2 regions of the Saccharococcus sp. Marseille-Q5394 genome follow, and region 2 is predicted to be linked to the other one. Evidence: a T-box and tRNA genes for the amino acid it is inferred to sense, from the RefSeq annotation. Region 2 holds a T-box; the other holds one or more tRNA genes.

Region 1 (7,370 bases), on a different contig from region 2:
ATTATGAACAAATGTGATCATAAATCTCTTCACCATTCTCCGACGGATTGTCCCACCTTCACTTCGGAATTCACCGGAATCGTAGGTCGGAAGGAGCCGTTATTCTCTAAAAATAAAATGACAGTTGATCCAAATGAGAAGTAGCCGAACTCCTCGCCTTTTTTACAAGAAGTGGAGGAATCCAAAATATGAATGCTATTCACATTCAGAGCCCCCACTTTAATCATAGCCATCCTTCCATGAGTCGTCATAAGTTCTGAAATGATTCGGTAGTTTGTCGCAAAAGGCTGGTTGCCTAGCCGTAAACCAAGATCATTTACCGGGAAGGAAGTTGTTCCGAGAGCATATCTCGATAGAATTTCACCGTCGTATGGATAATGGAAATGATGATAATGGCTTGGGGAGAGATAAAAAACATAAAAGAATCCACCGTTAAATGGAAGTGCTCTCTTTTCATCTCCCAAAACTTGGTTTATACTATATAGATGGTTCTTTATCATAAATGTCTGATTCATACCGATCGTTCCAAATTCCGTGACAACACCGTCAACCGGGGAAGTCAGTATATTGGGGCGCTCGTCGATCGGCCGTGAACCCTTTTTCAAATTACGCGTAAAATAAGCTTGAAGGCTATCATAATGATCTATTGGAAATTCTGCTTCCTCTTCGTTAATATGGTATGTCTTCGCAAACGGTTTGATGAGTTTCCGACTTAGGCGTGAGCGGGCAATTGTTTTTAATAAAGTGGAAGATGCGGGATGTCCGCTCAATTCGACAAAGCGTTTAAATACTATTTTTTTCATTTCAACCGTCTCCTATGTTTTCAGATTAGTAGTTTGGCAAGATAACAATACTGGAGGTATCGTCATGTTTTTATCTAGATACTTAGATTATACGAAAATAAAAGGCCAAGTGGCGAATTCAATCACAATTACAAACTTAAGCTTTGGAATCATCGCAATCATTCTTATCGCCCGGGATCTTGGCCATATGAGCTTGGTGTTCATTTTCCTTGCAGCTCTTTTCGACCGTTTCGATGGAATGGCAGCACGGCACTTTCATTCTGAATCGATGTTTGGCAAAGAACTAGATTCATTAAGTGATATTGTATCATTCGGGGTAGCTCCTGCGCTTTTAATCTATATGACTGATTTATCCTCGATGCTTTGGGTAGGAATTGCAGCAACTGTCTTTTATATCGCCGCTGGAGCCATCCGTCTCGCTCGCTACAATGTAAAGGAATTTGATGGTTCCTTTTATGGACTGCCGATTACGGCAGCTGGTGTTTTGTTGACATTGACATACTTTCTCAGTCCATATATCGGACCTCCGTTTTTCGTTATAATCATGGTCGTACTTGGCTTGGCAATGGTGAGCAATGTTAGAATTGCAAAGGTTTAAACAGCAGAGACTTACGAGAATGGAGTTCGCTTAAAAGTCCATTTATAGTGGCGATCATTTGACAAAGTGTTGATTTGCGCTTCAGGTGGACGCTTTCCGGGGGGGCGAGCGGTAAGCCTCCTCGTTCGCTTCGCTACCTGCGGGGTCTCACCTGTCTCGCTAATCCCCCAGGAGTCGCCACCTTCCGCTCCAATCAACAGTCATACCTCGATTCAATAAAACACTAAAGAATTACCAGCTATAATTCAATAAGCCTATTATCAGTGAAATTGATATTGGGCTTATTCTAAGCTTTTATTCGGTCTCAATTAGATCGATAAAACCTGGAAAAGTCAGTGTTTATCGTCGTAAGGATATTGGTATTTTTGTCAAGTGTGAACTTTACAATCTTCTAAGTGGGGCGTATAATTTATGTTGTCTGAATTGGAGACGTACCCAAGAGGCTGAAGAGAGCTGACTCGAAATCAGCTACGGCGTTCACGCGCCGCGGGGGTTCAAATCCTCTCGTTTCCGTAATACGAAATCAATGGATTTCAATAAGTATCAAAACCCTTGTATTCAGTAGGGTTTTTCTTTTTGTCTATTTCATCAAATCGTATCTAATTGAAACCAACCGATGTTAAATCCGATGTTAGCATCGGGTAGAAAAATGTGATATGCTCATCGCGAATTTGCTGGAACTAACGAATCACAAGGACAAAGCGATTATTAAAACAGCGCATTGAAGGGCCAGCTAAAAAGTTCTTCACTTAGATAAAGCTATATACCCGACAGTACTACGTGCGCCACAACACTGTATTTAAAAAATGGATGGTCGCTTGGTCTGGGTGGAGTAGCTGTAGTAGATTTAGCTATGGCGGGAAAAAACTGAAGTGAGATTGGCGACATTAAAGATACTAACCAAAGGTAATCCCTAATATGAAAACTATTTGTGCTCTCGGTTAAATATATTTATTTCCGTACTCGATTTAAGGGTACTTTAGTGTTTTCCTCATAACGATTCAGTAATCCATGTAACCATGTGTCTGTATATCTAATTCTTGAAATATTTGATTGCTGCACTTGAGTAACTAAATAAAGAAGAGTACATCACGTAATTGTGATGTACTCTTCTTTACTCACCTTCAAAGAATGTGAAATCAACTTCTTTAATTAATACCTTACGCTTGATAGTGACACCAACATTATAATCTAACATATATCTAGCTAATTTGTTACCATCAATCAAGATAACTTTCTTATAAGGAAGAACTTTAACATAGTCATTCGCACCTTGAGAAAAACTAGATGTAGTAATAAAGACACCCTTACTAGCACTTCTCCCTTCTAAAGCACCTACAAACGCCATTATATCGGGTCTGCCAACGGTGTTTATCCAACGTTTAGCTTGAACATAAATATTATCCAAACCAAGTTTATCTTCTTTTATTATTCCATCAAGACCCTCATCATTTGTACTTTGAGTTACTTCTCCATCCCCGTAACCCATTGCAGTTAATAGTTCCACAACTATGCTTTCAAACCTTTTCCAATGGACTTTCTGAAGTTCTGTAAGGATCTTATCTATCAAATACTTATCAAGTTCTACTAATTGCTCGTTAATTACTTTTATCGGATCTACCACTTGTTCTAATTCTTCTAGTTCTTCTTGAATCTCAATTTCACTTTCATTAAGCAAATCTAAACCATCTTTAGTAATTCGGTAGGTATGTTTTCCTACTTCTTCTATATATCCTTTTTTCTGTAATGAAAATCTCGTTGCCCTCATACGACTCACAAATACTGTTTCTTTGCTATCGGGATACGAAAAATTAATTTGTTCTTCTATCAATTTAAAATGATTTGCAACTCCCTCATTCAACTTAGTCGCAATGTATAAATCTTCATCTGACATTACCAATAATATTGGGATGACTAAATCTTTAGAAGAAGGCATTGTCGTTAAAACTTTACTCTCGATTATTGTTAGTCTATTCTTTTCTGAAATTATTCTGTTTATTTCAATCTCAGAACTTGGAACTCCTTGTTCTTCAAAAATATTTTCAATTTCATTTAAACTTAAATGTGCGTCATTTAATTTCTTAACCTTCTTTAAAAATTCATATGCTTCTTCATCGTAGTACTTATAAATTCCTGTTTCTTCAAAGGGTAGATATCTTTGGAACTTTTTAATCCACTGTCTTCCTTTTGATTCAGTCCAACCAAATCTTTTAGATAGCTCTGTTTGACTGATGGTTTTATTATTCGTCATAAATACACCCCCATAACTTTTATTTAATTCTATTGTAAATTATGGATATACGCCACTCAATTATGATGTGCGATAGGAAATACAACTCACGTGACTGTTGCAGTGATTGCATGTGTGATTAAGTTCCTGAAAGTGCATGGGCATATTATATTTATTAGGGGCATCCGTTGCTTGGAGTGCAGGCGCCGACTCCTGCGGGAATAGCATGAGCCTTGAGACCCCGGAAGGAGCACGCTTTTTGCGACTGAGGAGGCTCGAGCCATGCCCGCGGAAAGCGTGCGCCGAAACGGAGAGCAACTGCCTGTTGATATCAAAGTCCCTTAAATACATATAGAAAACGACTTAACTGCAGGTAAGCAAGCGTCAGCCTGAAGCGGAAATCCTGTTGGGACATATGTATAAGTATTTCAATTGGTGACTTGTACAAATGTCTGTTATTCTATAAGAAAGCATCTAATTGAAAGGATGAGTGACATGTCAGGACCGGCATTGAAACAACTCCAAGCTCACCGCTCCATCCATGAAGGCGGATTATCAGGAGCAGTCAGCAAGACCGAACTGCTAATAGAGTTTCTGCAGGAAGGCGATATGAAATCGGCTGATCGAGCAGCTGATGAACTGATCGATTATTGGAAGTCAAGGGTGATTAGCCACGCTGATGCCGAAGAAGAAGGGCTCTATCTGGAAATCAAAAAAGAGAATCCAGAATTGGAAGAGGCCATCACCCAATTGACGAGAGATCACGATCTGCTTAGGATTATCGTAAAAGATATCGAAATGCTTCGCGAAACAGAAAAACTCAGCCCTACAGTTTTACAGAAGTTTTATGCACTGCTAGTTGTCAATGAAATACATAGCCGCGATGAAGAACGGTTGTTGCTGGAGTAAGAAAGGTGAAAAAGCGCCGAAAATGGGTGCTTTTTTCTTTGATTGATAAAGAGAGGTGAGTCCAATCGAAAAAATTAATTCCGTCTTATCTACCTATTTTGGATTTTCTTCCTTCCGCACCGGGCAAGAAAAAGCCATCCGAAACGTGCTTGAAGGGAAAGACACACTATGCGTCATGCCTACAGGCGGCGGTAAATCCATCTGCTATCAAGTTCCTGCGCTAGTAATGGAGGGCACAGTACTTGTCGTATCCCCCTTAATTTCATTGATGAAAGACCAAGTGGATGCCTTGCATCAAATCGACATACCAGCAGCGTACATTAATAGTACATTATCAACGGAAGAATATTTCGGGACGGTTGAAAATGCACTAGGAGGAATGTATCGTCTGCTTTATGTAGCTCCTGAGCGATTTGAATCCCCTTCATTTATTCAGCAAATCGGTAAAATGGATATCCCGATGATCGCCATCGACGAGGCACACTGTATCTCGCAATGGGGACATGATTTCAGGCCGAGTTACCGGATGTTAAGCAAAGTCATATCTTCCTTCGAACAAAAACCGGTCGTTTTGGCTTTGACGGCTACTGCAACGCCTGCCGTCCGGGAAGATATTTGCGGCCAATTGCATATTGAACAGGAAAACACAGTAATGACTGGCTTTGAGAGAAGCAATCTCACCTTTTCTGTCATTAAAGGGCAGGACAGGGACAAGTTCGTCAAGGACTATGTTAAAAAGAACGATGGAGAGGCGGGTATTATTTATGCCGCCACCCGTAAAGCAGTTGACCAGATCCATGCCACGTTAGAACGAAGCGGAGTCGCTGTTGCAAAATATCATGCTGGACTCTCGGATGGTGTCCGGCAAGCGGAGCAGGACCGGTTCCTTATGGATGAGGCGACGATCATGGTTGCAACGAATGCATTTGGGATGGGAATAGATAAAAGTAACATCCGTTACGTAATCCATTACCAAATGCCGAAAAACATGGAAAGTTATTATCAGGAAGCAGGCCGTGCGGGAAGGGATGGACTGGATAGTGAGTGCACCGTTTTATTCTCTTCGCAGGACGTAATCACGCAACGGTTCCTCATTGACCAATCGCAGGATCAAAATCGAATTCCCGCCGAGCTTGAGAAGCTGCAGTCGATGATCGACTACTGCCATACTGAATCATGCCTTCAAAAGTTCATCATTTCATATTTCGGGGAGACGGACGTGCAGGATTGCGGCCGTTGCGCAAACTGTACAGACACCCGCGAGAGCTTTGAAGTGACGGTTGATGTGCAGAAGGTACTATCCTGCGTCATACGAATGGGGCAGCGATTCGGAAAAACGATGATTGCTCAAGTTCTGACAGGTTCACGAAATAAAAAAGTGTTGGAGTTCGGGTTTGATAAATTAACTACATATGGTTTGATGAAAGAAAGGAATGCGAAAGACATTTCCGATTTTATCGAATTCATCATCTCCGAAAATTATCTCGGTGTGGAAAACGGTCAGTTCCCGATTATCTATGTCACTGAACAAGGCAAGGATGTATTGACTGGTAAAATCAAAGTGTTTAGAAAAGGAACCGTCGAAACGAAGCAGATAGCGAAAGATGATCCTTTATTCAACCAGTTGCGTGCACTTCGCATGAAGCTTGCTCAAGAAGCAGGAGTACCTCCGTTCGTCGTCTTTTCGGATAAGTCATTGCGTGACATGGCGGCAAAAATGCCGGTTACGGAAGAAGAATTTTTGGAAGTGAACGGCGTCGGGGCGGCGAAGCTGGAAAGATACGGCGAAGCATTCATGGAAGAAATAAAATCATTCGCTTCACAAACTAGTTAACTAAATACAAAACAGGTGAAGGATCGCAAAAATGCGATTTCCTTCACCTGTTTTTTATACATTTACATTTGGAACTTCTCGTTTATCCCCATAAAGTTCTCATTATTCCACAGAGAGTTCTCGTTACAGATCATTATGTTCTCATTACTCCATGGAAAGTTCTCATTCTAAGTCAAAAAGTTCTCGTTTAGGGCTATGAAGTTCTCATTTATCTTTGAAAAGTTCTCGTTTATGGCGATCAGTTCTGTAATGATATCTCTTCGCTCATAATTTCAGGTTCCTTTTTTCTACATACAGACACGAGCAAATAGACGATCGGCGTATCCAAAACGGCGATGATGAATTTGAAGACATATTGGCTAGCGATCATTCCTAACAAAGCACCTATCGGCATCGTTCCCGCAAAAGCGATTGTTATGAAAATCGTCGTATCGACGAGTTGGCTTGCCATCGTTGACACATTGTTCCGCACCCATAACTTTTTCGCACCATGCCTTCTTTTCAATCTATCGAATATGGTGACATCCAGGTTCTGACTGATGAGGTACGCAGCCAAGCTTGCGATTGTCACGCGGAAGCCCGCTGTGAAAATCGTTTCGAATGCTTCCTGATGTTCATAGAAAGAGGCTGCCGGCAAATGGATTGCTAGCCAAATGAAGCCGATTGCGAAAAGCTGTGCGATGAAGCCAGTCTGAACCGTCTTTCTTGCAGCTTCTTTTCCATAGGCTTCCGTCAATACATCCAAAATTGGATACGTGCAAACGTAGATGATGGCTGCTGCCGGTATTACGATCCAATCGCCGATGCTCATCAACTTGACCGCCACGATATTCGATAAAATTAACAGGCCGACAAAAATCCCGCTTAAATAATAACGCATTTCATTGTTTCCCCCTCAACGGTTATCGATCTTTTCGGGATACATGTCATGGTTCATCATTCGATGTTCCGCCATTTTTTCGTATTTCGTACCAGGCTTTCCGTAATTGCAATAAG
Region 2 (7,370 bases):
GGCCATGTGGAGCTTGTTAAAAAAGAGGGCAAGGATTACGGATTCATCGATTCGAAAAATCTAGGCATGGATGTCATCGTCACAGATGATGTCGAAAAAGCCGGATGGTTCTCGTTGATGATGAGTGCAATCGGTGACTTCTTCGCCGGTATTTGGGAAAGTGCAACTGGATTTATAAAAGGTTTATTCAAATAAAAAGAGGTGATGGCCCGTCATGGGTCCATCACCTTTTTTTAATGCCCCAAGCTTCCATGAGCTGTTCAACAGCCCTTGGAATCCGTTCATCCTCCAAGCCTCCGAAGCCGAATAGAAAAGATGGCTGGACGCTCTTTGCGGATTTGCGGTATTCATTCAGGCCGTAGACGCGAATGCCTTGAGCTAGTGCTACGTTTGCCAATGACTCTTCATCCTCGTCTGTATGTACGTTGATGAGAATATGCATGCCCGCTTCGTCACCTGAGAATGAAATGATTGGAGCATATTGTTGTAATGAATCGGTAAGCAGCTGCAGTTTACGTTTATACACTTTCCGCATCCGGTTCAAATGCCGGGCGAAATGGCCGTCAGCCATGAAACGGGCAAGCGTGTGCTGGTCAAGCCGCGGAACCGTCGACGAATAATGGATGAACGCTTCCTCGTAGTTTTTGAGCAAAACAGGAGGGAGCACCATATAGGCAATCCGCAGCGATGGCATTAGGGATTTGGAAAAGGTGCTGACATATATGACCTTGCCCGCTTTGTCCATCCCTTGCAAAGAAGGAATTGGCCTTCCGGAATAGCGAAATTCGCTATCGTAATCGTCCTCGATGATGAAATTGCCGACATTTGAAGCTGCCCAGTTCAACAATGCTGTTCTGCGTGCCGCAGAAAGCACTGTGCCGGTCGGAAACTGATGGGAAGGTGTCACGTAAGCCACGGTCGCCTCCGACTGCTGGAGTGCCTGTACGTCCATCCCTTCCTCATCAACTGCAATCGGTACAGCCTCCCGGTTGTTATGGAAAAAAACGTGATGGGTAAGCGGATAACCCGGGTCCTCGATGGCGTACGTTGCCTGCGGTCCCAGAAGCCGGATGAGTAACGGCATGAGCTGTTCCGTTCCGGATCCGACGATGATCTGGTCCGCGGAGCAATCGACCCCTCTCGAGTGATATAAATACTTCGCGATTTCCTGCCGAAGCTCTAGATCTCCGTGTGGATGACCCAATAGCAGAAGATGTTGCGATGACTCATCAATGGTGTCTTTTGCGTATTTCCGCCATAGCTTGAATGGGAAGGATTCCGTATCGATTTTACCTGGGGAGAAGTCGATCTCCAGTTCCCTCCGTTCTTCTTTGGAAGAGAAAGTTACTTCCTCGACTGGTTGTACATACGCCAATTCTCCGATTTCCTGGATAAAATAGCCTCTCCGCGGTTTAGATGTAATGAACCCTTCCGCAGCAAGCTGCCCATAAGCAATTTCGATCGTTGTTTGACTGACATCGAGGAATTCGCCAAGTTTCCGTTTGGAGGGGAGCTTTTCGTCTACAACAAGTTTGCCTTCAGTGATGTCGTTGCGGATTTGCTGGTAAATCTGCTCGTATAAAGGCGTTTCGCTTTCTTTATTTAGTTCAATTAATAGCATTTCCATTTGCTGCACCTCGCTTAAATAAGTTATCGATCTTTTCCTAGGTGTTATCGTTCATTTCCCGGGATATATCGGTCAATTCGAATGAGTTATCGGTCATTTAGCGGAAGTTATCGTTCACTTTCCCAGAGTTATCGTCATTTAGTGACTTTAGTCCCGCAACTCGATACCCTCTGACCTCTTCATTTATTACGAAACTGAGTATTTTAATATGGTCATACTCTAGTATACTGAACAAAATGAAAAGGGGGAAGAATAAATGGATTTTAAATACGGTGGCGTCATCATGGATGTTATTAACGCGGAGCAGGCAAAAGTGGCGGAAGCGGCAGGTGCAAGTGCAGTCATGGCGCTTGAGCGCGTTCCTTCAGATATCCGGGCAGCTGGCGGTGTTGCGCGCATGGCGGACCCGCGCATTATTGAAGAAGTGCAAAAGGCAGTTTCAATCCCGGTTATGGCAAAAGTGCGAATTGGGCATATTTCGGAGGCACGTGTGTTGGAAGCAATGGGTGTCGATTTCATCGATGAAAGTGAAGTGTTGACTCCTGCGGATGACGAGTTTCATTTATTGAAGAGCGATTACAAAGTTCCATTTGTCTGTGGTGCCCGCAATCTTGGTGAAGCTGCGCGTCGTCTCGGAGAAGGGGCGAGGATGTTACGTACGAAAGGTGAACCGGGAACGGGCAATATTGTGGAAGCGGTCCGCCATCTGCGCCAAGTGAATGCGCAAGTGAATAAAGTCATTCATATGAGCAATGATGAGTTGATGGTGGAGGCACGCGACTTGGGCGCTCCTTATGAAGTGCTGCTCGCAATCCGCGAAGCGAGGCGTCTACCAGTTACTAATTACGCTGCGGGCGGCGTAGCGACTCCTGCGGACGCGGCGCTGATGATGGAACTTGGCGCTGACGGCGTATTCGTCGGTTCCGGTATCTTTAAGTCAGACAACCCTGAACGATTCGCGCGTGCGATTGTCATGGCAACGGAAGACTTCCGGAACTATGCATTGATTGGTGATTTATCGAAAGATATCGGCACGCCGATGAAGGGGCTAGAAATTAGTAAGTTAGCAGAAAGTGAATTAATGGCAGTGCGTGGAGTTTAATGATTAGGGCTAGGGCGTAGATGCTCTAGCCTTTTTTTTGAATCTTTTATTTACCCGAAAACGTATAGAGAAGAAAGGGAGAGGAAGAGGGATATGGATAAGATCTTCTCGGTGAAGTATTTAGTTGAGTCAATTGTTAATCCGCAGTATGACGGGAAAACATATGAAGAAGTCGTTATGCTCATTCGTGCGGATAGCAGTGAAATGGCTGCCAAGAAAGTTATTGAGCATTGGAGGAATCTTACGAAAGAACTGACCTATGAAAATGCGGTAGGAGGAATGACGATATGGTGCTTCGTACAAGTTTTGGACTGCTTTGAACTAGTCGATGAGATAGAAGGGGATATCGATTTCAAAGAGGTGTATAACAGGTATATCCTTGTGGAAGCGGGAATGACGCCAGATGAAGTGATTCGCGACTATTCTCTTGATAAGTGAGAAACAGGTGTTAGCTTGCTTTATCAGGCTTTATTTATACAATAACAAGGAGGTGGACTTGGATGGCTGAAGCAATTTTTATGTTCATCCTATTTGTTCCAATCGGCGTATTAACGTTTTTGGCTCCTCGGGAAATGATGTTACTCGGGAAAAGATGGCAATATGATTCAGAGCCCGAATTTTCAAAGGAAGCAATTCTTTATACGAAAATTACTTCTGCTATCGTTGTCGTAGTGTTTACGTTAATCCTTGTTATTAGTATAATCAATGCTTTTCGTTGAAAGGGAGTATGAAGTTGGCGGAGCGTCTGAAAGTATTTGATGAAGATTATATGTATGTTTTTAATGAAACTAGAGAAGTTATCCATGAGAAAGGCTTATGGCATGAAACATTCCATTGTTGGCTCGTGGATGGCACAAATGTTTTTATTCAAAAGAGAAGTTCCACAAAAAAGGACTTTCCAAGCTTGTATGATATTACAGCAGCGGGCCATTTGCTGGCGGATGAGGATATTATGGATGGAGTCCGTGAAGTTGAGGAGGAGCTTGGCATACATGTGGACCTTTCCAAGTTAAAACAGATGGGCGCCGTTCGGGATGTCATTAGGCTGCCGAGTTTCATTGACAAAGAATTTGCGAATGTATTTCTATATCAATCAACCTTTGGGCCGGATGATTTCACGTTGCAACAGGAGGAAGTGGAAAGCATCCATTCCGTTGCGATAAAAGATTTGCAGGCACTCTTCAGGAGAGAAGTGGAGAACATCATTTGCTCAGATGATATAAAAATAACGCTATCCGATTTTGTTCCACATGAAACAGCATACTTTGAAGCAGTTGCAGAATACTTGGACCTTGCCAAAAGTTTAGGTATGTAGTAAAGTGAGGTTAATTTCAAATTAAAGACGATGATGGGAAGCAGTAGCAAGCACGTTTTTCAAAGAGAGCCGGCGGGTGGTGTGAGCCGGTAAAGACACTTGTGAATCCGTCCCTGAGTAGCCGGGCTGAACGAATAGTAGGCCTAGCCGGACATTGAACCGTTATTTCAAAGAGTGGATCAGCTGTATGCTGGTCAATTTGGGTGGCAACGCGGGTAGTTCTCGTCCCTTGTATAGGGGATAGAGGGCTTTTTTTGTGTCTGAAAATACTTATCGTATAAAAAATAAGGAGGAATCACTATGTTAGACATTAAATTGCTTCGTGCGAACTTCGATGAAGTGAAAGAGAAACTTACGAAGCGCGGAGAAGATTTGACGGATTTGGATAAATTCGTCGGTCTGGATGAAAAACGAAGAGAACTGATTGCGAAAGTGGAAGTGCTGAAAGCGGAGCGCAATGAAGTTTCGCAAAAAGTTGCGGAAATGAAGCGCAATAAGGAAAATGCAGATGACGTAATTGCACGCATGCGTGAAGTCGGCGATGAAATCAAAACCCTTGATGAGCAATTGCATCAAGTCGAAGAAGATTTAAATTATATCATGATGCGTATTCCGAACATCCCGCATGAATCAGTTCCGGTCGGCGATAGCGAAGATGATAATGTCGAAGTGCGCACATGGGGAGAGAAGCCGGAATTCGGTTTCGAACCGAAGCCGCATTGGGAAATCGGGACCGATCTGAACTTGCTTGATTTTGAACGTGCTGCAAAAGTGACGGGGAGCCGTTTCGTATTCTACCGCGGACTTGGTGCGAGACTTGAACGAGCGTTGATCAGCTTTATGCTTGATTTGCATTCAGAAGAACACGGCTACGAGGAAATGCTGCCGCCATATTTGGTGAACCGCACAAGCTTGACGGGTACTGGTCAATTGCCGAAGTTCGAAGAAGACGCTTTCCTTATTGAGGAAGAGGATTATTTCTTGATTCCGACTTCTGAAGTTCCGGTGACGAACTATTACCGTGATGAAATTCTGGATGGCGCCCAACTACCGATTGCCTATACGGCTTACAGCACGAATTTCCGTTCAGAAGCGGGATCTGCTGGCCGCGACACACGTGGGTTGATTCGCCAGCATCAGTTCAATAAAGTTGAGCTCGTCCGCTTTGTGAAGCCGGAGGAGTCTTACGATGAGTTGGAGAATTTGACGGGGCATGCAGAAAAAGTACTTCAATTGCTTGGACTTCCATATCGAGTCCTAAAAATGTGTACGGCTGACCTCGGTTTCACAGCTGCGAAGAAATACGACATTGAAGTATGGATTCCGACACAAGACACATACCGAGAAATCTCTTCTTGCTCAAACTTCGAGGATTTCCAAGCAAGACGTGCGGGAATCCGTTTCCGCCGCGAGCAGGGGGCGAAGCCTGAATATGTTCACACATTGAACGGAAGCGGCTTGGCGGTCGGACGGACAGTTGCGGCTATCCTTGAAAACTTCCAGCAGGAGGACGGTTCAGTTGTCATTCCTGAAGTATTACGTCCATATATGGGCGGAAAAGAAGTAATCCGATAAGAAAAGCGATGTGGGAATCAATCAACCGACTCCCGCATCGCCTTTTTTTGTTCCTTCTTCTTTTCACGCAGGGACCTGAAAAAGTTCGTCAGCATCGCTCCGCATTCATCACCAAGTACATCTTCCGCCACTTCACATTCATGATTGAAGCGCGGATCATTCAGCAAGCGGTACAACGAATCGACGCAGCCGCCTTTCGGATCACGAGCTCCATAGACAACACGTGGGATCCTTGATTGTAAAATGGCGCCCGCACACATTGGGCATGGTTCGAGCGTCACATACAACGTCGTATCTTCCAACCGCCAGCTGCCGGTTTCCTTACATGCATCTTGTATCGCAGATAATTCTGCGTGGGTGACAGCATTCTGCGACGTTTCGCGTAAATTATGTGCCTGGGCAATGACTTCACCGTCCTTCACGATGATTGCTCCAATTGGTACTTCGCCAAGCGATTCCGCTTTTCTAGCTTCTTCTATCGCTAACCGCATGAAGTGGCGGTCCATTTCAAATACATCCATCTGTCATCGCTCCTTACAACTAGTGTACCACCCTGTAAAGCCGCCTTGCCATTTTGCGGCAACATCTATGTTTCAACATCTCTATATGGTAAAATGAAGTGCAGAAATTGTCGAATCAAAGGAGAGCTAGTTATGTCTGTTCCGTTCATTACGGTAGAGGGACCGATCGGTGTCGGGAAAACGACGCTGTCTAAAGCAATCGCAGAAGCACAGCGGTTCCATCAGTTAAGCGAAATCGTGGACGAAAATCCATTTTTAAATAAATTTTACGAAGATATCGAGGAATGGAGCTTTCAAACTGAAATGTTCTTCCTCTGCAACCGTTATAAGCAATTAAGCGATATCCGGAAGAAGTTTTTAAGCCGGCAACAGCCTGTCGTGGCGGATTATCATATTTTCAAGAACCTCATATTCGCCAGGCGTTCCCTGCCTGCGGATGAATACGCCAAATACGAAGAGATTTATCATATCTTAACGAAAGACATGCCTGTGCCGAATGTCATCATCTACCTTCACGCGACGCTTGATACATTAATGAAACGGATTGCGCTCCGGGGACGGGATTTCGAAAAGAACATCGATCCATCCTATTTGCAGCGGCTCTCGGAGGATTATGAACAGTTCATCGCAGACTTTGAAGCTGCGCATCCTGATATCCCGGTGCTACATTTCAATGGCGATAAAGTAGATTTTGTCAATGACACGGGGGATTTGCAAGCCATCCTCAGCAAAGTCGATGAGACGATACGAAAAGGAGCAGTACAATGAATTTAAGAGAGAAATATGGAATTCCAAAAAATGCGGTCATCACGATTGCAGGTACGGTAGGAGCCGGAAAATCGACGATGACGAACGCACTTGCGAACGCATTGGATTTCCGGACTTCATTGGAAAATGTAGATAAGAATCCGTATCTTGACCGCTTTTACGATGACTTTGAAAAATGGAGTTTCCATTTGCAAATCTATTTTCTAGCGGAACGTTTTAAGGAACAAAAGCGCATTTTCGAATATGGCGGCGGCTTCATCCAAGACCGCTCCATCTATGAAGATACAGGCATTTTTGCTAAAATGCACAAAGACAAAGGGACGATGGATCCAGTAGATTACGATACGTACACAAAGCTCTTTGACGCGATGGTCATGACTCCGTATTTCCCGCATCCTGACCTGCTCGTCTATTTAGATGGTCCATTTGAAAAAATCCTTGCGAGGATCCAGGAGAGGGGCC

What was found. A T-box is a leader RNA that pairs with one kind of tRNA and senses whether it is charged. The one in region 2 lies ahead of serS (serine--tRNA ligase), so its partner is inferred to be a tRNA-Ser.
Region 1: it has a tRNA-Ser gene. The T-box ahead of serS (serine--tRNA ligase) is inferred to sense a tRNA for this amino acid. The anticodon was not compared.

Annotation. Positions count from the first base shown of each region.
Region 1 covers NZ_CAMPPQ010000001.1:960,300-967,669, reverse strand. The annotation lists gene asd (archaetidylserine decarboxylase) at 30-803, opposite strand; gene pssA (CDP-diacylglycerol--serine O-phosphatidyltransferase) at 868-1,401, shown strand; tRNA gene OC538_RS04840 (tRNA-Ser) at 1,827-1,914, shown strand; gene OC538_RS04835 (restriction endonuclease) at 2,516-3,652, opposite strand; gene OC538_RS04830 (hemerythrin domain-containing protein) at 4,127-4,540, shown strand; gene recQ (DNA helicase RecQ) at 4,596-6,374, shown strand; gene OC538_RS04820 (queuosine precursor transporter) at 6,613-7,254, opposite strand; gene queF (preQ(1) synthase) at 7,270-7,370, opposite strand, start outside.
Region 2 covers NZ_CAMPPQ010000002.1:86,141-93,510, reverse strand. The annotation lists gene OC538_RS10930 (serine hydrolase) at 1-195, shown strand, start outside; gene OC538_RS10925 (PLP-dependent aminotransferase family protein) at 224-1,627, opposite strand; gene pdxS (pyridoxal 5'-phosphate synthase lyase subunit PdxS) at 1,884-2,729, shown strand; gene OC538_RS10915 (DUF4288 domain-containing protein) at 2,823-3,167, shown strand; gene OC538_RS10910 (hypothetical protein) at 3,230-3,448, shown strand; gene OC538_RS10905 (NUDIX hydrolase) at 3,463-4,044, shown strand; T-box leader at 4,066-4,277, shown strand; gene serS (serine--tRNA ligase) at 4,345-5,619, shown strand; gene tadA (tRNA adenosine(34) deaminase TadA) at 5,637-6,140, opposite strand; gene OC538_RS10890 (deoxynucleoside kinase) at 6,273-6,908, shown strand; gene OC538_RS10885 (deoxynucleoside kinase) at 6,905-7,370, shown strand, end outside.